Regions from separate parts of the Methylobacterium sp. 13MFTsu3.1M2 genome, predicted to be linked through region 1. Evidence: predicted binding sites of a transcription regulator. Region 1 holds the regulator's gene; each other region holds the start of a gene.
The links. The regulator LexA, encoded in region 1, represses DNA repair genes until DNA is damaged. The targets are predictions, from matches to a motif close to TGTTCNNNNTGTGTTCNG.
Positions count from the first base shown of each region.

Region 1 (5,675 bases):
GCCGGATCCAGCGGGCGGACGGGGTGGTCCACCTCGTGGCGGAGGGGTTTCGCGACCTCACCGCCGCCCTGCGCGACCTGCGCGAGGCCGGCATGAAGCTGCCGCCCGAGAACACGGATTTCGGCGTGCCCCCGGACCGGCGCGTGTTCCCCAGCCGGGATTTCCACTGAGGCGGGCCCTTCGAGCGGCCCTCGACCAGCCCCTCGACAGGCCCCGCGCCGCGCGTAGAGTGCGGCGATGTCGAGCTTCGCCGTCCCGCGCCTCCTCCTCGCCGCCTGCGCGGCCCTGCCCCTCCTGGCGGAGGCCGCCCGGGCCGACAGCTGCGACGACCTCACCCGCCAGATCGCCGACGCGATCGGCGGCCGGGTCGGCAAGCGCGCCGGCCCCAGCATCGACATCCGCGTGGCCGGCCCGATCAAGTTCGACGTGACCTGCCGGGCCGAGCCGATCGTGCAGGCGACCTCCGCCGAGCCGAGCCCCTCGGCGACCTTCTTCCGCGACCTGTCGGTGGCCTCCGAGATCCTCGTCGGCCAACCGGCCGCGACCGTCGAGCCGATCATCGCCACCGCCTACCGGACCGCGCTGGCGGAGCGGCGCAAGTCGTTCATCCAGCAGAACGGCTGGTCGGCCTCCTGCTACACCGACCCGGGCAGCAGCACGATGCGCACCCTGTGCTCGGTGGGGCGTATCCCGCCGGGTTAGGCGCCCTTGACCGGGCGAACCGTCAGCGGAATCCTCGATCTCCGTCGACTCGGCCCTGGCTGCCCATGACGACTCTCAAGACCCCGCCCATCCACAGGACCGATCCCCATCGGGGCTTCCGGGACTTCATCGAGACGCGCCCCGATGAGGAGAAGTGGGAGCTCATCGAGGGCCAGATCGTGATGCAGGCCCGGCCGAGCCTCATCCATCAGGTCGTGGTCGTGAATTTCCAGCGCCTGCTGAACGCGGCTCTGGAGCGGTCGGGCTCGTCGTGGATCGCCATCCACGATCCCGCCATCGACCTCAGGCCGTTCCTCACGGGACACACCTACGTCCCGGATGTCGCGGTCATCGATGCGGCGACCATCGAGCCCGACCAGAACGTGGTCGAGGGCTGTTACCTCGCCGCCGAGATCCTCTCGCCGAGCGATCACCGGAAGCTGCCCGGTACGCACCGGACGAAGATCGACGTCAAGCGCGCGGGCTACGAGGCGTTGCCGCTCTGTCAGGCCGTGCTTCTGATCGAGCAGAGGAGCTGCGCACTGTCTCTTTCCGTGCGCAGCGGTGAGACTTGGACCCGCACCCGCCTCACCGGGGATGATCGTCTGGCGCTCCCCGTCTTCGGCCTCGAGTGTGCCGTGGCCGATCTCTACGCACGCACGCCCGTGGGGCGTGCGTCGGGACCGGGTTGACCCACAAACCATCGAAGGAACCGGGCTGGCCCCCTCCTTGCCAGCGCAGCGAAGCGATCCAGGCGGCGCCACGGTCACCGAACGCGCGCTGCCCCGACGCGCTTCGCCGCGCGATGACGGGGCGGCGTGCCCCGCCGAGCGGCCGCTCAGTACTCGATCACGCCGTCGAGCGCGTAGTGCTTCACGGTCTTCCGGTTGGCGATCAGCTCGTCGACCGTCGGCTCGCCCTTGAGGGCGCGGGCGATGGCGAGCTTCGTGGCCTCGTAGTTGGTCCGGTAGAGGTCCTTCTGGTCGAGGTTGTCGTCCTCGGCGCAGCGCTGATCGAGCCAGATCATGATGATCATGCACAGCTCGTCGAGCCCGTCCTTCGGCAGGATGCCCTCGATGATGCAGTCCACGATCGCGTCGCCGGTGGCGGCCTGGACCACGCCGCCGAGGAGCTCGGCATACTCGGCCGTGTGGATCGTGACCTTGGTGGTCATCATCGTGGCCGGGCGCACGAGCTGGTTGAGGTCGCGCACCACGAACATCCGCGTGTGGCCCTGGACCTGCCCCATCATCGACGCGAAGGCCTGACCGACCGGGCCGCGCACCGAGCCGATCAGCACCTCCGGCATGGCGTCGGTGTACTGGCCCTCGGCCGCCAGCACCGTGGCCTCGCCCGTGCGGAACCAGATCTCTTGCATGTTCGAACTCCACCTGATCGGAGCCCGCGGGAGACATCATCGGCGGCCTCGCGTCAATCGCCCCGAGGCCGGCCCCATCCCGGCCGCCCCTGCCCTCGCCCGCGCCGCGGCGCGGGCGCAGCCCCGTGCCGCCCCGTATCGCCGCGATGCGGCCGCCGGCATCCGCGACGGCGCGCATCTCCACCCCTGCGCGGCCTGTGGCCTTGAGGAACGCGGACAGGCGAGGCAGGGAAGATCGGAGCGCGGCTCCGGGAGCGGTCCCGGGCCTGGCCGTTCCGGTGGGCGCGCGGCGCCGTGCCGGGCATGCGGGAGGAACACGATGGCGGAGAGCACGGACCGGGGCTCCGGCTGGAGCCTTCAGGCGAGCGCCGTGCCCGACGGGGTGCGCCTGGAACTCGCCCTCGCCGACCTCGGCGGTGCGCCGGTCACCGCCGCGATCGTGCTCGACCGGACGGAGGCCCGGGCCTTCGCCCGCGCCCTGCTGGCCGCCGCCGGCGACGCCGCGGAGCGGACCTTCCCGAAGCCGGGCGCCTGAGGACGCGCCGCCGGCCGGTCAGCGCACGCCGAGGCCCGGATTGCGGCCCGGCAGGCGGGGGACCACGGTGCCGCGCTTCTCGATCGGCGCGTCGCAGGCGTAGGCGAACTCGGTCTTCAGCGGATCGAACACGGTCTCGCCGGTGATCCGGCAATCCTCGCGCACGGTCTCGTCGAGATAGGCCCGGGCGGCGGTGCGGAAGCGCTTCACCCGGGTGGCGCCCGGCTCCGGATCGATCCGGACCTCGCTCAGGTTGCAGCCGGTATACTCGCGCAGGGCGTTGGACACGATCAGCATCCGGCGCAGCTGCCGGTTGTCGTAGACCTCGTAGGGCTCCTTGCAGCCGATCGTGACGACCTGGGGAGTGAGCGCCACGTAGTTCCGCGAGATGTAGGAGAATCCGGTGGTGCAGCCGGCGAGGCCGAGGGCGGCGAGGCCGAGGGGCAGCAGAGCTGCGGGTCGTCGCATCCTCGTCATTCCAAGAGGGTCCCAGCCCGCACCCCGGATCCGCCGCCTTCCCGGCGGGGCGCCGCGATGCATTGAAACGGCTCCGCTTGCGCCGTCAATGCGTTTCTCGACCTTCTCCCGCGGGCGCGCCCGCGGCGCGCCGAGCCGAGCGGTGCCGCTCTTGCGGAACACTTGCGGAACGTTTAACCTGTTCGTGATTTGTTTCGGAGACCGTCACGTGGCGGTCCGCCAAGCCGCGAGTCCCCCGTCGATGCTCACGCGCAAGCAGCTGGACCTCCTGCGATTCATCCAGAGCCGGATGCAGGAATGCGGTGTCCCGCCGTCGTTCGACGAGATGAAGGATGCCCTCGATCTCAAGTCGAAATCCGGCATCCACCGGCTGATCACGGCGCTCGAGGAGCGCGGCTTCCTCCGGCGCCTTCCGAATCGGGCGCGCGCCATCGAGGTGATCCGGATCCCCGAGAGCCTGACTCAGGCCGCTCCGGCGACTCAGGCCCCCGCCGAGCCGCGCCGCTTCACGCCGAGCGTGGTCGAGGGCGGTAAGTCCAAGCCGCCGCCGGCCCCGGCGAGCACGCGGATGATCGACGAGTCCGGCCGCGCCATCTCGATCCCGGTCATGGGCCGGATCGCGGCCGGTACGCCCGTCTCGGCGATCCAGAACCAGAGCCACGCCATCACCCTGTCGCCAGACTTCGTGGCCGGCGGCGAGCACTACGCCCTCGAGGTGCGCGGCGACTCGATGGTCGAGGCGGGCATCTTGGACGGCGACCTCGTGGTCATCCGCAAGCAGGAGACGGCCAATACCGGCGACATCATCGTGGCGCTGATCGACGACGAGGAGGCGACGCTCAAGCGCCTGCGCCGCCGCGGCTCGTCGATCGCCCTCGAGGCCGCCAACCCGGCCTACGAGACCCGCGTGCTCGGGCCCGACCGAGTCCGGATCCAGGGCCGCCTCGTGAGCCTCGTCCGCCGCTACTGAAGCGGCTCGGCCGGCGCGTCGCCGGGGGCGAGGTCTCCGCCCGGCGCGGCGTCGGCCTCCGGCGTCGCGGCGACCCCGTCCTCCGCGGGGCGGTCGCCCGGCTCCGCGGTGACCGGCCGCGGCGGTCCCGGTCCGCGCCCGGCGGCCGGCCGCCAGGGCACGGCGCGGCCGTCGTCCCAGGCGTAGCGCGCGGCGAAGCCGTCGCCGTCGGTCCGGAGGGCCACGGCCCCGCGGGCGGCGAGGACGCGCCGGTCGATCACCAGCGGCCCCGTGCAGGTGGGCGGCGCCGCGAGGCCCGTGATCAGCACCGCGGCGCGGGCGCAATCCTCCGGGAAGGCCCGCCGGTCCCGGACCAGGGCGACCGCCCGCCCGTCCGGCAGCCGGGCGGTGCAGCCGAGCCGGTCGCAGCGCCCGCTGCCCGACCGGACGATCAGCGCCGCGGGCCGCCGCCCGTCGCCGTCCGCCTTCAGCCACTGCTCGAGGACGAAGCCCGAAGGGCTGCCGAGGGCCGCGAGCCGCCCGTCCGGCCCTCGCACCGCGGCCCCCGCGCCCTGCCGGTCGACGTAGAGGTCGTAGCGGTCGGGTCGGGCCGCGAGGACGAGCCCGAGCAGGACCGGCGGCACGGCGAGCCAGCGCAGGCGCGAGGCCGGCAGCGTCCCCAGCAGCAGGCCGGCGGTCAGCAGGGCCAGCGCCCCGGCGCCGAAGGCCGGCAGCACCAGGACCGCCCGCTCGAACCCGGCGATCCAGTCCGAGATCGCCAGCATCCCGGCCACCGCCTGCCCCATCAGCCACCAGACCGGCCGGTCGAGGGCGAAGGGATAGGCGAGGCAGCCGATCACCGCGGCGGGCATCACCACCAGGGAGACGAGCGGCAGGGTCAGGGCGTTGCCGACGAGGCCGAAGGGCTGGACCGTCTGGAAGTGGTAGGTGGCGAAGGGGGCCGTCGCGACCTGCGCCACCAGGGTCGTGGCCAGGGTCCCGGTGATCGCCGACAGGCCGGTCCCGACGAGCCGCCCGATCCGCCCGGCCCCCGGGCGCACGAGCAGCCGCCCGTCGATCAGCCGCGCGCAGGCGATCAGCCCGGCCACGGCGCCGAAGGACATCTGGAAGCTCGGGCCGAGCAGGCCCTCCGGCTCCCGGGCGAGCGCGATCAGCGCCGCGAGGGCGAGGTTGCGCATCGACAGGGCCGGCCGGTCCACCAGGATCGCGCCCAGCATGATCAGGGTCATGATCAGCGAGCGCTCGGCCGCGATGTCCCAGCCCGAGAAGGCGCAGTAGGCGGTGACGCCGACCATGGCGAAGCCGGCCGCGATCTTCTTGATCGGCCAGAGCAGCGCGCAGAGCGGCACCGCGGCGAGGAGCGCCCGCACCAGCCAGAACACCACGCCGGCGGCCAGCACCATGTGGAGGCCCGAGATCGACACCACGTGGTAGATGCCGGCGGCGCGGAGCGCGTCGTTGGTGGCCGGCCCGATGAGGCCGCGCTTGCCCGTCACCAGGGCCGCCGCCACCGCACCCGCCTGGCCGCCGGCGGCCTCCGCGATCCGGCGCGTGAGCCCGTTGCGCGCCGCGTCGAGCGCAGCGGCGAGCCGCAGGCCCAGCGGCGGCGGCCC
Region 1 covers NZ_FOMM01000005.1:82,782-88,456, forward strand. The annotation lists gene BM314_RS05035 (error-prone DNA polymerase) at 1-170, shown strand, start outside; gene BM314_RS05040 (hypothetical protein) at 238-702, shown strand; gene BM314_RS05045 (Uma2 family endonuclease) at 768-1,394, shown strand; gene fae (formaldehyde-activating enzyme) at 1,541-2,080, opposite strand; gene BM314_RS05055 (hypothetical protein) at 2,400-2,615, shown strand; gene BM314_RS05060 (hypothetical protein) at 2,634-3,083, opposite strand; gene lexA (transcriptional repressor LexA) at 3,334-4,062, shown strand; gene BM314_RS05070 (ComEC/Rec2 family competence protein) at 4,056-5,675, opposite strand, start outside.

Region 2 (5,675 bases), on a different contig from region 1:
CTCGTTGACCGGCGCGCGGTTGCCGCCGGCGGCGGCGATGACGTCGAGGATGCGGTCGCCGTGGCCTGAGAGCGGCAGGCGAGCGCCGGCGGCGCCCTCGCCGGTGACGGTGACGGCCTGGGAGATCGGGCGGGTGACCGAGACCAGCACCTGGGGCTGGATGGCCTTGCCGGCGAGCTCGTTCTCGATGAGCGCCTGGACGTCCTGGGTGCGGCGGCCGGCGACCTTGATGCGGCCGGCATAGGGCACCGAGATGGCGCCGTCGCGCCCGACGGGCTGCTCGGGGATGAGGGCGGACTTGGATCCGGCGGAGAAGCGGTCGGCGACCAGCGGCCCGGAGAACAGGCCGCCGGACCCGGCCTCCCAGACGGAGACCGAGACCATGTCGCCGATGCCGATGACCGGCTCGGAGGAGGGGCGATGGTCGCCGAAGGAGGCGAGCAGGCTGTCGAGGGGGCGGCCGCGCAGGGCCTCGACCACGGAGGGGGTGACGTCGATGATCTCGTAGCGGGCAAGGATCCCGCCGTCGGCCGTGGCGACCTCGGCCCCGGCCTGGATCGCGCTCGCCGTCGGACCCGCCGCGGGCAGGTACGTGCAGCCCGACATCGCCGTGACGGCGAGCAGGACGAGGGGAAGTTTGCGCATCCAGATGTTGCCCATCGGTATTGCCGAGCCCGTGCCTAGCCCATAGCGGCCCAGGTGTCCGTAGCGGGTGAGCCACACTCCGCCCGCCACGACCGAGACTGCTAAGTCATCCTCGTTAAGCACAGCTTTTTCGGGGCACAGGGACGACGAATGCCGGGCGCAGCGCGCGCTGCTGAAATATCGGGACACAAATCCGAGCGCTGTCGACGGTAACGAGTCGGCCCATCGACTCCAGGGCCGCACGGCCCCGGCGCGATCCGCTCACTGACCCTGTGTCACCGCCGCGGTGATGTCGCCGTAGACGGCGCTGACGCGGGACACGTAGTAGCGGATGCTGCCGACCGCGACGAGGAAGATCAGGCCCCCGAGCAGGGCATACTCGGTCGCGGTGGATCCGCGGACGTCGCGGGCGAAGCGCGCGGTCGCGACAGGGATCCGATCCGTCAGGGCGGCCGCCGCCCGGGATCGCACCGCGCGCCGCCCCGCCCCGTCGCCGCCCGGCTCATCCATGGTCGAACGCGCCTTCCCGTCCCGCCGTCCGCGTGGCCTCACGCGCTCGGAAGGCTGTTACCGGCCCGCGCTTGCCGCCGGCTTAACGAAGTGTCCGAAACAGGGCATCGGGCTGATTCCGGGCGGGATATGCACCGCCCCGCGCGGCGGGCGCGCCCGGCGAGGGCGCGCCCGCGACGGCTCAGGCGTGGCCGGCCTTGTGGCGCAGGTCGTCGATCCGCTTGGAGGCCTCGGCCTTGTCGAGGTCGGGATCGAACGCCTTCGGCTCCTTCGCCTCCTCGGAGAGCGTCTTCAGGTAGGAGGCCTGCGCGCCGGTCATCGGCTCGCCGCCGGTGGTCCACTGGTCCGGATCCTTGATCTGGTTCGACACGTCCTTCGGGTCGGTCTTGGGGTTCTCCGGCGCGTTCTGGCGCGCATCCTGGCGCCCTCCAGAATCCCGATCGGCCTTCGACGTCGCCTTCGCGGTGGTGGTAGCCATGCGACTCATGTTCCCTAAATGTTCGCGTTCTGGGTCGTCAACGCGGCCCGCGGCGCGACGGTTCCTGCCGACACGGCGGCAACGTCGGGCGCGGCGATCTTCCCTTCCGCGCGCGCGCTCCGCATGATCGTGACGCGCGGCGCCCCGGCGCGCCTCGGAGCCACGGTGGTCCGGATGACGTCCCAATCAGACCCGCCATTCGATGCCGGGACGGCCGCTCAGGTGCTCGTGGTCATGGGCGTCTCGGGGTCCGGGAAGAGCACCGTGGCGGCGCTGATCGCCGAGAAGCTCGGCTGGATCTTCGTGGACGGCGACAGCTTCCACGCGCCGGAGCACGTGGCGAAGATGCACGCGGGCCACGCCCTCGACGACGCGGACCGCGCGCCGTGGCTCGCCCGGATCGCGACCTGGATCCAGCAGCGCCTCGACGCCGGCGAGTCCGGCGTGGTGGTCTGCTCGGCGCTCCGGCGCGCGTACCGGGACGTCCTCACCCGGGGCAGCCGGCGGGTCCGCATCGTCTACCTCGACGGCGACAAGGCCCTGATCGCGCGGCGCCTCGCGGAGCGCCAGGGTCACTTCATGTCGCCGCATCTCCTGGACAGCCAGTTCGCCACCCTCGAGGTCCCGGGCCCCGACGAGCACCCGATTACCGTCGGGATCCTCGAGCCGCCCGAGGCGATTGCCGACCGGGTCGTGGCGGAACTCGCCACCGCTGCGCGCCGGGATCCGGGTGGGGAGTGACGCGATGACAGCAGGTACCGGCAAGGCCGCGGGGATTGCCCTGGTGATCTCGGACGTCGACGGCACCCTGGTCACCGGGGACAAGCGCCTGACGGCGGCGACGGTGGTGGCCGTCCGCCGCCTGCGCGCGGCCGGGATCGGCTTCAGCATCGCCTCGGCGCGGCCGCCGATCGGGCTGCGGAGCCTTGTGGCGGAGCTCGGCCTCGACCTGCCGATGGGGGCCTTCAACGGCGCGAGCGTCGTCCGGCCGGACCTGTCGATCATCGAGGAGCGGACCATCCCGGAGCCGGCGGCCCGGGCGGCCCTCGACCGGCTCCTGGCCGAGGGGCTGGACGTCTGGGTCTTCGCCGACGGCGCGTGGTGCCTGCGCGACCCGGACGGTCCCTACACCGACCTGGAGCGCCGCACGATCGACGCGGAGCCCCGGGTCGTGCCGGATCTCGGAACGCTCATGGGTACGGCCGCCAAGATCGTCGGCGTCAGCCGCGACCACGCCCATCTCGAGGCCTGCGAGACGCGAATCGCGGCGGCGCTGGCCGGCCGGGCCACCGTCCACCGCTCGCAGAAGTACTATCTCGACGTGACCCCGCCCGATCTCGACAAGGGTCGCTTCGTCGCCTGGATGAGCGCGCATCTCGCCATCCCGCGCGAGCGGATCGCCACGTTCGGCGATGCCGGGAACGATCGCCCGATGTTCGCACAGAGCGGCTACTCCGTGGCGATGGGCAATGCCGAGGCGAGCGTCCAGGCGGCCGCCAGCGCGGTCACGGACAGCAACGACGCCGACGGGTTCGCCCGCGCGGTCGAGCGCTTCATCCTTCCCTGACCGGCTCCCCAGACCGGCCGACCGCGTCCGCGCGCCGCCCTGTGGCGCGCGGATCACAAGCACGCCCGTCGCCCCGGCCGCCCACAGGCTGCCGAACGGGGGCCGCTTTCCGGCCTCATTTCCCCGTGACCTAGCTTGACTACAGAACAAGCAGCACCGGGTCTCGGAATGCATCGCCTCATCCTGGCCGCCGTCCTCGCGGTCGCGCCCGCCGCCGCCTTCGGGCAGGGCGCGCGCGACAATATCGACGCGTTGATCGAGCAGCAGGCGAAGGCGAACGGCGTTCCGGCGAGCTTCGTGCACGCCGTGGTCAAGCGCGAGAGCAACTACAATCCGCGGGCGAAGGGCGGCAGCGCCCTGGGTCTCATGCAGATCAAGCACGCGACCGCGCGCGGCATGGGCTACACCGGCGACGCCGCCGGCCTGTACGATCCGGAGACCAACCTGCGCTACGGCGTGGCCTATCTGGCGGGCGCCTACCGCACGGCCAAGGGCAACGTCGCCCAGGCCTACCAGTACTACAACCGCGGCTACTACTACGCCGCCAAGCGCCAGGGCATCTCCACCGAGGTCGCCTCGGTGGTCGCCCCCGTGGCGGCGTCGGCCAGCGCCCTCGCGAGCCTGTTCGGCGGCGGCGTCGCCGACTCCAAACCCAACCCCGCGGCCGCCGCCCTGGCCTACGCGCCGACGGCCGCCGCCGTGGCGGAGGTTCCGACCGAGACCGTCGAGGTGCCGCTGCCGCCGCGCCGGCCCGCCGCCCTGGCCGGCGCCGCGGTCGAACTCGCCAGCCTCTCCATCGACCCGGCCGCAGGCGCGACCCCGGCCGCCCCGCAGGCCGCCTCGGTTCCCTCCGTGGAGGTGCCGCTGCCGCCGCGCCGACCCACCGCCCTCGGGAGCGCGGAGGCCTCGCCGGCGCAGATGGCGGAACTCCGGCTCTCGCCGCAGCCCGCGGCGGCCGCCACCCCGATGACCCCCGCGGCCGCTTCGGCACCGGCCACCGAGGCGGCGGTCGAGGCGGTCGAGGTGCCGCTGCCGCCGCGCCGTCCGTCGCTCCAGATGCTCGCCGCCGCGACGCCGCGGCGCGCTCCGGCCGCCGCGGCGGTCGCCGCGCCGGTGCGCGAGGCCACGGCCCTGCCGGTCGAGTAGCGCGCCCGCTCCGGCGCGGGCGCAGACCGCCGATCGCCCGCCCGGCCGGCCCTTCTGCCCACACAAGGATCATGCCCAAGGCTTGACCATCGGGTCGATCCGCAACACATAGGCGCCACGCCAGCAACGTGGTTGGATCGTTACGGTACGGACCGGCGCCGCGAGACAGCGGCCGTACGCGGGTGGCGCACGACGGATCTCAGGGCAGGAAACGCCGGTCTACACGCGCACGTTCTCAGGCAGCTTCCTGTCTGGCGGAACGCCAAAGCGCGATGGATCTCGAAGCGGCAGGCATGCAGGGCAAGGACTCTGCTTTCGAGCTGGCAGGAAAGCGGACGGCGCCATGACCGGCGTGGAACAGGAATCTCTCTTTCTCACGGACCTCGGGCGACGCGTCAGGCACGCGCGCACCGTGCGCGGGCTGTCGCGCAAGGTTCTGTCGCAGACCTCGGGCCTATCCGAGCGCTACATCGCGCAGCTGGAGGGCGGCCAGGGCAACGTCTCGATCATCCTGCTGCGGCGGGTGGCGAACGCCATGGGTGTGCGGCTGGACGACCTGATCACCGGCAACGACGCGCTGCCCGACTGGCCCGTGGTGCGCGACCTCCTCGCCCAGGCGAGCCCGGCCCAGATCGTCGCCGCCAAGGAGGCCCTGTCCGGCGGCAGCCGGCCCGAATCGAGCAACCGGCCGCGCGTGGCGCTGACCGGACTGCGCGGCGCCGGCAAGTCGACCCTCGGCAAGCTCGCGGCCGAGCGCCTCGGCTGGACCTTCGTGGAGCTCAACGCCGAGATCGAGCGGGAGAACGCCCTCTCGGTCCAGGAGATCTTCGCGATCTACGGCCAGGAAGGCTACCGCCGGCTCGAGCAGGCGGCCTTGCGGCGCCTGACCGAGCATCCCGGTCCGCTGATCCTCGCGACGAGCGGCGGCATCGTCGCGGAACCGCTGACCTACGATTTGCTCCTCCAGGCGTTCTACACCATCTGGCTGCGCGCCCGGCCGGAGGAGCATATGAGCCGCGTCCGCGAGCAGGGACACCTCGCCACGACGGGCGACCACGCCTCCGCGATGCAGGAGCTGCGCGCCGTGCTGGCGAGCCGCGAGCCGCTCTACGCCCGGGCCCCGGCGACGGTGGATACCTCCAACATCCCTGTCCAGACGATGCTGGACCGCCTGACGGCGGCGATCGAGGCGCGGTTCGGGCAGGGCGTGCCGCTGGCGGACTGACCCGCCCGCGTTCGCTGACAGCCATGCGACCGATGCGACCCCCGGGCCGCGCCGGCCCTTGATCGCCGCGGTGCAGCGCACCACGCTAGGGCAGTACCCGCGGT
Region 2 covers NZ_FOMM01000054.1:55-5,729, forward strand. The annotation lists partial or broken gene BM314_RS29500 (polysaccharide biosynthesis/export family protein) at 1-645, opposite strand, end outside; gene BM314_RS29505 (Flp family type IVb pilin) at 907-1,155, opposite strand; gene BM314_RS29510 (DUF3072 domain-containing protein) at 1,337-1,633, opposite strand; gene BM314_RS29515 (gluconokinase) at 1,808-2,374, shown strand; gene BM314_RS29520 (Cof-type HAD-IIB family hydrolase) at 2,379-3,200, shown strand; gene BM314_RS29525 (lytic transglycosylase domain-containing protein) at 3,369-4,346, shown strand; gene BM314_RS29530 (helix-turn-helix transcriptional regulator) at 4,690-5,571, shown strand.
Region 2: a site for LexA is predicted at 1,642-1,659, ahead of BM314_RS29510 (DUF3072 domain-containing protein). Genes of this name have one in related genera too.

Region 3 (5,675 bases), on a different contig from region 1:
GGTCTCGACGCGCGCGAGCATTTCGAGGGCATCACCGATCGCGGCGAACTCCGCGGTGTTGTCGAAGATGCACCACGCGCGTCGGCCGAGGGCCTTGTGCGCTCCGAGGCGCTCGGCCATCCGGGACAGGACGCGCGGTTCGTACGCCGAGTAGTACATGCGCGGCGAGCCGTGGAGCCGATAGTAGACGAGGTCCGGCCAGCCACCGGGCATGCCGGCGTTCCGGACCGGCGCGGGGTCGGCCGCGACACGGGCGATCGCGAGGCCGACGAGCAGGCGGTCGACATCTTCTGTGAACCACGTGGCGTGGCGCGGCTCGCAGACGATGTCGCCCGGGAAGCGCCGCCGGAATCCCGATAGGAAGGTCGCCGCGGACGGGCTGTCGAAGGCCAGACTCGGTGGGAGCTGGAGCAGCAGCGGCCCGAGTTTTGTCCCGAGGCCCGTGACCTCCCCGAGGAAGCGCGCGAGGGGCTCATCCACGCCGATGAGGCGCCGCTCGTGCGTGACCGATCGCGGCACCTTCACGGCGAAGCGGAACCCGTCCGGCACCGCCGCAGCCCATCTCGCGTAGGTCGTCGCCCGATGGGGCCGATAGAAGGCGGTGTTGATCTCGACCGCGGAAAAGCGCTGTCCGTACCGCTCCAGATGGCTGCCCGCCTCTGGGAACTGCGGCGCGTAGGCCTTGGGCAGGCTCCAGCCCGCGGTTCCGACGGCGATGGCGTCTGATGGATGCATGGAATACCGCTCGGGGCCGAAGCCATGCCGGCCCGACCGGCGATCGGTAGACCGGGATCTGCGCGCATGCGAGCGCTCGACGAGGTGTTCGACCGTCTCCCGCAATCCGCGTTCCGGCGACGCTTCCGGCTGGCGATCGCCGATCGGGTCTACCTGCGAGAGAAGGGGCTCCCGACGGTCTTGGACCACGCGCGGGACTTCGTGCGGCGACGCCTCGCGTCCGCCGAGCCGAGGAACGACGGCAAGCAGACGCCCTTTCGCGGTCATCCCGTCTTCACGGCGCAGCACGCGACGGCAACCTGCTGCCGCGGTTGCCTGGCCAAGTGGCACGCGATCCCCGCCGGCCGGGCATTGACCGCCGTCGAGCAGGCCCACGTGGTCGCCGCGATCGCGCGCTGGCTGCGCTCCGAGGACCCCGAGGCCGCCTGAGGCGCGCGCCAGGCCGGGCGGCCGGCGCCACCGAAACGGGGCAAAGTCGGCGTCGCGGACGAACGCCGCGATCCGGTCACTCCCGCCGGGGCGCTTCAGGCCCGGCGGCGTGCCGCTGCCGGTCGCGGCGTCCGGGCCACACGGCCCCGCCGCTTCTCCCGCTCCGCGGGCCGCTTGGCCTTCGCCCCTCCGGCGTTCGCCTCGTCCCTCCCCTGCCCTTGCCGCGCGGCGTGCGCGTCGAGGAAGCGCCGGCACGCGTCGAAGTCCGTCTCCGCGTCCGGCGGGCACGGGATGCCGCGCTGCTGGGCAAGGCTGCGCGCGTAGCCGACCATCGCCGCGCTCGGGCTCCGCCGGCCGTCTGCGGGGCCGGCGTCGTCCTCCCGACCGGCACGCGGCCCGGCATGGGTGTCGAGGAACGCGCGGCAGACGCTGATGCTGCTCCTGCAGCCACGCGGCAGCGTCACGCCCTTCCGCTCGGCGAGGCTCACGGCGAACGCCACCATGGCCGGCGTCGGCGGCCGCTGGTCGCCCTGACCGGCCGGGATCAGGCTCGGATCGAGGCTGACCGTCGGCGCCTGCGCGATCGCGGCGATCAGGTCGTCGAGGCGGGCGCGGGTGCGCTGGCGGAAGGCGGTCGCGCGCGCGACCGCCTCGGCGCGCGTGGCCGCCCGTCCGATCTCGGCGAGCTCCGCCTCGAACATGGCGCGCCCGACCGGATCTCCGTAGGCCGGGAACACGCTGCGCACCGCGCGGACGAAGGTCAGGCCGACCTCGGTGACCTCGATGGCCGGATCCTTGCCGGTAGACAGCGCGATGTAGCGGCTCTTCAGGAGCTTGGGCAGGATCGTGTCGCGCGTCGCGGCCGTGCCCAGACCCTTCGGCTCGTTCGGGTTGGCGGGGTTTTCCAGGGCGCGCTTGGCGGCCGGATCGTCCACTTGATCGATCAGCCGGCCCATCACCACCGGCAATTCGCCTCGGGTGATCCGCCGCGGCGGCTCTGTCTTCGCGGTGGCGATCTCCGCCGTCGCGGCGGAGGCGCCCTCGCCGTCGGTCACGAGCGGCAGGCGGGTGGCGGTGGCGTCCGCCTCGCGCTTGGTCTTGCCGGGCACGGCATCCGTTTCGAGCTCGGCCTCGCTGCCGTAGAGCGCGCGCCAGCCCGGCGCGCGCACGACGCTGCCGGAGACGGCGAACCGCCTCACACCCAGCGGTGTCGCGACATCCGCCGTGACGCTCGTGCGCGCGTCGACCCCGTCGGGCAGGTGCGCGGCGAGATAGGCCTTCGCCACGAGTTCCCACAAGCGGAACTGATCGGTGCTGAGACGGCCGCGCTCGGGCGCCTTGCGCAGGGGCACGATGGCGTGGTGCTCGCCCGGATCCGCGACGTAGTGGCCCTTCAGGCCGCGACGGATCAGCGGCGCAGTGTCACGCGGAACGACTGTGCTCAGGTCGGTCAGGACGGTCGTGACGGCCGCGATGATCGCGGCGGCATCGCCGGCCTGGCCCTCGGGCAGGTGCTCCGACTCCGTGCGCGGGTAGCTGAGGTACCCCTGATCGTAGAGGTCCTGAGCGATGCCGGCCGTGTGCTGCGGGTCCCAGCCGAACCGCTTGGCGCAGCGTCGCGCCAGGGTGTCCTTCGAGAACAGCCGGGGCGGCGCGCGCCGGACATCCCTGTGCGCGACCGCCAGAGGGCCCGACCACGTCGCCGCGGCGGACCGGATCGTCTCAGCGATAGCCGCATCGAGGATCCGCTCCTTCGGGGCGTGCCAGAGGGTGATCTCCGCGCCTGCATGGGTCCTAAGGTGCAGCGCGACCTTGAAGAAGTCCTGCGGCACGAAGGACCGGATCCGCTCCTCCAGGTCCGCCAGTATGGCGAGGGTCGGCGTCTGGACGCCGCCGAAGCGCCAGGGCTCCCGGAAGGCGGGCGGGCGCAGGCGCAGCGAGATCGCCCGCGTGCCGTTCAGGCCGAGATGATAGTCCTCGTACTGCCGGCAGAGCGCCTCGAGATAGGCGGCGTAGTCGCGCTCGCCCGAGGCGGGATCCTTGGCCAGGGCCGCGAAGGCGCGTCGGATCGAGACCTCGTCGAGCGCGCCGAGCTTGAGCCGGTCGACCCGGCCGTTCCAGCCGAGATGCTCGAGCACTTCCCACGCGATCATCGAGCCCTCGCGACCCGGATCCGTGGCGATGATCACGCGGTCCACGCCGCTCAGCGCCTGCCGGATCGCGGCGATCTTCGGTGCGTGCGACTGCCCGGACCGGTTCGTGCCGTAGCCGACCGGGATCGTGGGAAGGACGATCGGGAGGAGGTCGAAGCGCCAGGGCTTCCACTCGGGCCGGATGCTGCCCGGCTCCTCGGCCGACAGCAGGTGTCCCTCGGCGGCCACGCAGACCGTGCTCGGCGAGCGGAAGAAGCGCTGCAACTGGCGCATCGCCGAGGGCTTCTCGAAGAAGAACAGCGTGCGACCGGAGCTCGGAGATGACATGTCGCTGACCGCTCCGGCTGTCGCCGCGCCTGACCCAGGGTTCACATTTTGTTCCAGACGGGCTCGGGACGCAACTGGCGCGTTGAGAGGGGAAGCCGTGGGGAAGCCGGCGGCGTGTCGCCCTCCCCAGGCACACCGGCCGGCGCCGCGATGCTGGAGCGGCGCTCGTACCTGTGCTCCGGGCTCGCCCGCGGCGGCGACCCGGAATGCCTCCGTGGCCGGATGCCCGCCTGTGGCTGGCGCGTCGCCGTCGACCCGCGCACCGTCCTCCGAAGGCTCCGGGCACGCGCTCGCGCGCTAAGGGTTGCCCGCCCGGGGTGTCTGCCGAGACCAGCAAGCCTTCAGCGGGCACGGCACCGAGGCCCGGTCACCGGTCACCGGCCTAGCCGGCCGCGTGCGCCGAGCCGGGCTTGTTGCCGTGAATGAGGTCCCGACCCGCGTAGATGCCGCCCAGGACCTGCAGATCGAGACGCTCCGCATCGCGGCGCCGGACCTCCGCCAGGATCGCGCTGGCCGCTTCCGGCTCGGCTCCAGTCGTCAGGAGCGCCTGCTCGCCGAGGAGCAGAGCCGACTCGACCGTCTCGCGGATCTGGTAGGCCACGCCCGCCTGGATCAGCTCGACCGCGTGTTCGCGATCCCGGGCGCGCGCCAGCACGGGCACCAGGGGGAACTCCGCCTTGGCGATCTCCGCGACGCGTCTGGCCATCGCGGTGTCGTCGACGCAGATCAGGATCGCCCGCGCCGTCGCGGCGCCGGCCGCGTGCAGAATGTCGAGGCGGGTGCCGTCACCGTAAAAGACCTTGAAGCCGAACCCCTCGGCGAGACGGATGTTGCTCGGGTTCGTGTCGATGATCGAGACCGAGCAGCCCTGCGCGATGAGCGGTTGACTGGCGATCTGGCCGAAGCGGCCGAACCCGACGATCAGGGCGCTGCCCACGAGGTCCTCGGGCGCCTCGACGCCGTCGATGGACGGGACGGCCTTGGGACCGAGACGATCGAAGGCGACGACCATCAGCGGCGTGATCGCCATCGACAGGATGATGGTGGCTGTCAGGACGGCGTTGGTCGTGCCGTCGATGATGCCCGCGCTCGCGGCGGCCGCGTACAGCACGAAGGCGAACTCGCCGCCCTGCGCCATCAGGGCCGCGCGTTCCAGCGACTCGGCGTGCGAGGCGCGCAGCACCCGGGCCACGCCGTAGATGAGCAGGCCCTTCACGGTCATGTAGGCGGCGACGCCCACCAGGATCAGGCCGGCATTCGCGGCGATCACCGTCAGGTCGAGGGACATCCCGACCCCGAGGAAGAACAGGCCGAGCAGGATGCCGCGGAACGGCTCGACATCGGCCTCCAGTTGGTGACGGAAGCTCGACTCCGAGAGCAGGACGCCGGCCAGGAAGGCGCCCATCGCCATCGAGAGGCCGCCGAGCTGCATCGCGAGGGCCGAGCCGAGCACGACGAGGAGGGCCGCGGCCGTCATGACCTCGCGCGCCTTGGCGGCGGCGAGGAGGCGGAACAGCGGGTTGAGCAGCCAGCGCCCCGCGGCGACGAGCGCGCAGACCGAGAGCAGGGCGATGGCGACCGTGACCGCGCGCTCCGTCGCGCTCGCGGCGCTCCCGCCCGGCGCCAGAAGCGCGACGGCGGCGAGGAGCGGCACGATGGCGAGATCCTCCAGCAGCAGGATCGCCACGATGCGCTGACCCTTCGGCGTCGAGAGCGCGCCGCGCTCCTCCAAGAGCTGCATGACGATCGCGGTGGAAGTCAGCACGAAGCCGGTCCCGGCCACGAAGGCGACGGTGATCGAGAAGCCGAGGGCGAGTCCGACCAGGGTGAGAGCGGCGATGCAGGCGCCCACCTGGGCGAGGCCGAGCCCGAAGATCGCGCGGCGCATGCCCCAGAGCCGGGACGGCTCCATCTCCAGCCCGATGATGAAGAGGAACATCACGACGCCGAGCTCCGCCACGTGGAGGATGGCGTGGGCGTCCGTGAACAGGCCGAGCCCGAAGGGCCCGATTGCCAGTCCTGCCAGGAGAT
Region 3 covers NZ_FOMM01000037.1:1,041-6,715, reverse strand. The annotation lists gene BM314_RS27320 (DUF72 domain-containing protein) at 1-735, opposite strand, end outside; gene BM314_RS27315 (DUF4186 domain-containing protein) at 802-1,164, shown strand; gene BM314_RS27310 (type IA DNA topoisomerase) at 1,260-3,644, opposite strand; gene BM314_RS27305 (monovalent cation:proton antiporter-2 (CPA2) family protein) at 4,027-5,675, opposite strand, start outside.
Region 3: a site for LexA is predicted at 3,683-3,700, ahead of BM314_RS27310 (type IA DNA topoisomerase). Genes of this name have one in related genera too.

Region 4 (5,675 bases), on a different contig from region 1:
CCGATTCCCAACCCGACATCCAGCCGGTCGACAGCGCCGCGGCCCTCGCGCACGACGCCGGCGCCGGACCGGACCGCGAGCCGGAGGCCAAGGGCTGGTGGAGCCGCCTCACCTCCGGGATGAAGCGGACCTCGTCGGCGCTGTCCGACCGGGTCACGGGCCTGTTCACCAAGCGCAAGCTCGACGCCACGACCCTTGAGGACTTGGAGGACGCCCTGATCCAGGCCGATTTCGGCCTGGAGACCGCGATGCGGGTCTCGGAGGCCGTCGGCAAGGGCCGCTACGAGAAGGGCATCTCGCCCGACGAGGTCCGGGCGATCCTGGCCGCGGAGGTGGAGCGGGCGCTGGAGCCCGTGGCGGTGCCGCTGACGATCGACGCCGCCCGGAGGCCCTTCGTGATCCTGACGGTCGGCGTGAACGGCGCCGGCAAGACCACGACGCTCGGCAAGCTCGCCTCGAAGCTCCGGGCGGAGGGGCGCACCGTGATGCTCGCGGCCGGCGACACCTTCCGCGCGGCGGCGATCGACCAGCTCAAGGTCTGGGGTGCGCGCACCGGCACGCCGGTGGTGAGCGGCGCGCAGGGGGCGGACGCGGCGGGCCTCGCCTTCGACGCCCTGAAGCAGGCGGGCGCCGCCGGCACCGACGTGCTGCTGATCGACACCGCCGGCCGGCTCCAGAACAAGGCCGGCCTGATGGCCGAGCTGGAGAAGGTCGTCCGCGTCCTGCGCAAGCAGGACCCGGAGGCGCCGCACGCCACGCTCCTCGTCCTCGACGCCACGGTCGGCCAGAACGCGCTCAGCCAAGTGGAGCTGTTCTCGCAGGCCGCGCCGGTCTCGGGCCTGGTGATGACCAAGCTCGACGGCACCGCCCGGGGCGGCATCCTGGTGGCACTGGCGGCGAAGTTCGGCCTGCCGGTGCACTTCATCGGCGTCGGCGAGGGCGTGGAGGATCTGGAGCCCTTCGCGGCCCGCGACTTCGCCCGGGCGATCGCCGGGCTGGAGAAGGATTAGGCGGCGGCCGCTCGAAGGTCTCAGGTGCGCGATGTCATGGACATCGCGCGCTTCGCGTTCCACACACCCCGGCGAATCCCGTCCGACGCTCTCAGCCGACCGTGAGCGCCGCAGCCGAGCCAACCGAGCGTATGCAGATCGAATCCGTCCCCCCGCACCGCCATCTGCCGCCGCTCGTGAAGCTGGCGCTGGAACTCGGGCCGCTGGTGCTGTTCTTCCTCGGCAACGCCTATTCCGAGAAGTTCGGCGTCGCCCCGGACCAGAAGCTGTTCGTGGCCACGGGCGTGTTCATCGCGGCGACCGTGGTGGCTCTGGCGATCCACTACGTGATGGTGCGCCGCCTGCCGATCATGCCGCTCGTGTCCGGCGTGGTGGTGGTGGTGTTCGGCGGCCTGACCCTGGCGCTGCAGGACAAGACCTTCATCATGGTCAAGCCGACCATCGTGAACGCCCTGTTCGGCACCGTGCTGCTCGGCGGCCTCGTGTTCGGGCGCTCGCTGCTGTCGGTGGTGCTCGACTCGATGTTCAGCCTGACCGACGAGGGCTGGCGGAAGCTCACCTTCCGCTGGGGCGTGTTCTTCTTCGTGCTGGCGGCGCTCAACGAGCTGGTCTGGCGGACCCAGACGGAGGATTTCTGGGTCAACTTCAAGGTGTTCGGCATCATGCCGATCACCGTGCTGTTCGCCCTCGCGCAGACGCCGCTGCTCACCCGCTACGAGCGCAAGAAGGCGCAGCCGGAGGCGTGACGCCTACTGCGCCGCCGCGACCTTGCCGGCCGCGCGGATGCGGGCGAGCACGCTGGAAAAATTCTCCGGCGTGAGGATGCCGACCAGCTTGTCGCGGATCACGCCGTCGGGCCCGATGATGAAGGTCTCGGGCACGCCGTAGACGCCGAAATCGATCGCCGCGCGGCCGCCGGCATCGGCTCCCACCGCACTGAACGGCACGCCGTGCCGGGTCAGGAAGCGCTGGCCGGCCTCGGGGTTCGGCTCCTTGTAGTCGATCCCCACGAGCCGGATGCCGGGCTCCTTCGCCAGCCGCATCAGCATCGGGTGCTCCACCTGGCAGGGCGCGCACCACGAGGCGAAGACGTTGAGCACGGTGATCTGGCCCTTGAGGTCCGCGCTCGACAGGCCGGGCACGGGTGCGCCGTTGGCGGTCAGCCCCGGCACGGCGGGCAGGTCGAAGCGCGGGACCGGCTTGCCGATCATCGCGGAGGGGAGGGCGGCCGGGTCGGCGCCGGAGCGCAGGCGCAGGAACAGCACGGCGGCGAGCGCCGCGAAGACGAGCGCCGGCAGGATCAGCAGCAGCGAGCGGCGGACCGGCGGTGTCCGGCCGGCGGTGTCGTCGAGGGGCACGCTCATCGCCGGTCCTCGCCGAAGCCCCTGAGGGCGCGCCGCTGCGCCCGTCGGTCGCGCAGGGCGTTGCCCACGAGGGCGACCATCACCACCGCCGTGAACGCGTAGGCGGCCAGGATGAAGCCGCCGTGAGACCCGAGATCCATCGCGGTCCTCCTAGACCGGCTGCCCGACCGGCATCGCGGCCGGTGTCGGGGTGAGGCGCGGCTGGGCGCGGTCGAGGCGCTCGGCCTCGCGGATCGTCAGCGTCCGCACCCGGCGGCGCATGATCTCGGTGCGCATCGCGTAGAGGTGCAGGGTCGTCCCGCCGAGGGTCGCGGCGGCGATCATGACCAGCAGCGGGTGGAGCATCGAGGGATCGATGGTGGAGCCACCCATGCGCAGGATCGAGGCCGGCTGGTGAAGGGTCGACCACCAGTTCACCGAGAACTTGATGATCGGCAGGTTCACGGCACCGACCAGCGTCAGGATCGCGACCGCGCGGGCGGCGCGGTTCGGATCCTCCAGGGTCCGCCACAGGGCGATGATGCCGCAGTAGATCAGCAGCAGGATCAGCATGGAGGTCAGGCGCGCGTCCCAGACCCAGTAGGTACCCCACATGGGCTTGCCCCACAGCGAGCCGGTCACGAGGCAGATCAGCGTGAAGGCGGCCCCGATCGGCGCGGCCGCCCGCTGGGCGACGTCGGCCAGCGGGTGGCGCCAGACCAGGGTTCCGATCGCCGACACGCTCATCGCGCCGTAGAAGAACACGCCGAGCCACGCCGCCGGGACGTGGATGTACATGATCCGCACCGTCTCGCCCTGCTGGTAGTCGGGCGGCACCACGAAGAAGGTCTGGTACAGGCCCAGGGCCAGCACGCCGAGGGACAGGGCCGTCAGCCACGGCACGAGCGCCCCCGACCACCGCATGAAGTGGCTGGGGTTCGACAGGCGGGTCCAGAGGGAAGGCGTCATCGCGGCAGCTGTCTCGGACATCGTGGAAGCGGTCTAGCCTAGGGTGCGGTGCAGCAACAATGCGGGTCGGCGGCGCAGGCGGCGGGGGTGCCGCAATGGCATCGTGCGCCGGGCCGGACCCCGTCGGGCCTTCGGATCCGAAAAGCTGCTGTACGACTGCGCCGACGACCAGCCGTCTTCCTGAGACATCCGCGACGCGCCCGCTCTCCCGCACGGGAGTTGGGACCCGCGCCAAGCCCGCGCGTGTCCGACGATGACGCACGTCCGCGGCCGCAGGTTTTCGCGTCCGAGCCTTGCGCATCGCGGGCGGATTGCGCATATAGATGTGAACAAAAAGAGAACGAAAGAGCGTCCCCGATAAAAGCTGTGGACGACGCGACCTCACCCTGACGGACCGAGCGCCCCATGCGAACCGCCGACAAGCAGATCGCCGACATCCTCGTCCGCTACGGCGAGCCCTTCGGGGGCAACGTCTGGCGCGTCCAGGGGACCGCCGTCATCTACCACAAGACCCTGGAGCGCATCGCCGCCCAGGCCGGCATCGTGTTCGAGCCGCCGACCGTCATCCGGGCCGAGCGCGACGAGGCCGTGATTCTGGTGACCGGCCGGCTGCCCGGCGCGAAGCCCGGCAGCGAGCGGGTCGAGTGGTCCATGGGCGAGGCGCTGGTCAACGTGAACTACCGCGTCTCGGGCAAGCAGGCGGCCTACGTCTACGCCATGGCCGAGAAGCGCGGGAAGGACCGCGTCATCCTCAAGCTCATCGAGCTGCACGGCCTCGTCTACTCCGAGGAGGAGGCCGACGAGTTCCGGGCCCATCAGGTCCCGGTCCGGGCCGTCGACGAGGATTTCGAGGAGGCGCCCGCCTTCGACGAGGTGACCGAGGCCGAGGGCGACCTCAAGCGCCGCATCGACGAGGCCGAGACCATCAACGCCGTCACCGACCTGATGCTGGACGGCGCCACCCAGGCCGTCCTGGCGACGATGCCGCCCGGCACCCGCGACGAGGTGCGCGACTACGCCAAGGCCCGCCTCGTGGCGCTGGGCTGGCCGAAGCGCGCCGGACGCCGCAGCGCCGCCTGATCCCGCTTCCACCCCCACCGAAGGAGACCGCCATGCATCGCGCGACGAGCCGCCGCACCATGAAGGCCCGCCGGGATTCCCACCACGGCTGGAGCATCGAGACGCTGTCGTACAGCCCGACGCGGATCGTCCGCCTCGGCGCCGAGAAGGTCGCGATCCTGTTCCCCCCGGTCGAGCCCGGCGCGGCCTGGCAGCTCTACCCGCATCCCGACACGTTCCCGGGGCTCAACTTCGAGGGGCTGCCCGAGCCGCTGCGCCCGGAATTCCTCGCCTTCCCGGACCTTCCGGAGGTCGAGCGGTTCCTCGGCATCCGCGACGCCGAGCCCGCCGCCCTCGCGGCGTGACGCGGGCGATCAGGGCGCCGGCCACGGCGCGCCGCGATGGAGCGCCTCGGCCTCGTCGGTGAAGGTGCCGTCGGGGCTGTGCAGGACGAGGGGCGGCAGCAGGCTCAGCAAGGCGCGGCTGCCGCGGGTCGCCGCGATCAGCACGCGGATCGCGGGCACGTCGCCGCGGGGATGGACCGGGCGGATCGCCAGCCCGCCGTAGCGGCCCCGGAGCGCGTCGAGGCAGGCCGGGAGGGCGTCCGCCCGGTGGATCAAGCCCAGGCGCCCGCCGGGCCGCAGGATCGCCGTGCAGGCGCGGATCCAGGCGTCGAGATCGCCGCCCGCGAAGGTGTGGGCGGCGGCGCGGCCCGGATGCGGCGAGGCGCGGTGATCGCCAGCCGCGAAGAACGGCGGGTTGGTGAGCACGACGTCGAAACTGTCCGGCAGCAGACCGGCGGCGCGGCGTTCCGCCGCGGGTGCCAGCACGTCGGCGACCACGATCCGCGCGTCGATGCCGTTGAGGGCCGCGTTGGCGCGGGCCAGATCGGCGAGTGCCGGGTCGCGCTCGACCAGGGTCGGCCGGAGCCCCGGCGCCAGGGCCGCGCAGGCGAGGCCGACGGCGCCGGTCCCGGCGCCGACGTCGCAGAGCCGGTCCCCGGCCCGCGGCGCGAGCAGCCGGGCGAGCAGCACCGCGTCGGTCCCGGCGCGGTGCGCGCCCCGCGGCGGCTGGTGCAGCCGCAGGCGGCCGCCGAGGAAGGGATCGGCGCCGCTGTCGGCCTCGGCGGTCACGGCTGGCGCAGCTCGTGGGCGATGCCGGCATCGGTCAGCAGGCGGCGGGCCTGGGCCTCGTGGTCGCGCGGCACGAGGAGGCGCTGACCGAAGACGCCGATCGACCCCTCCATCAGGCTCATGTGACTGTCGGCCACGAGGACCGGGATCTCGGCCGCCTC
Region 4 covers NZ_FOMM01000007.1:201,251-206,925, reverse strand. The annotation lists gene ftsY (signal recognition particle-docking protein FtsY) at 1-1,010, shown strand, start outside; gene BM314_RS08085 (septation protein A) at 1,142-1,756, shown strand; gene BM314_RS08080 (DsbE family thiol:disulfide interchange protein) at 1,760-2,374, opposite strand; gene ccmD (heme exporter protein CcmD) at 2,371-2,514, opposite strand; gene BM314_RS08070 (heme ABC transporter permease) at 2,525-3,322, opposite strand; gene BM314_RS08065 (trna delta -isopentenylpyrophosphate transferase) at 3,728-4,402, shown strand; gene BM314_RS08060 (hypothetical protein) at 4,435-4,746, shown strand; gene BM314_RS08055 (tRNA1(Val) (adenine(37)-N6)-methyltransferase) at 4,756-5,514, opposite strand; gene BM314_RS08050 (putative signal transducing protein) at 5,511-5,675, opposite strand, start outside.
Region 4: a site for LexA is predicted at 3,648-3,665, ahead of BM314_RS08065 (trna delta -isopentenylpyrophosphate transferase). Genes of this name have one in related genera too.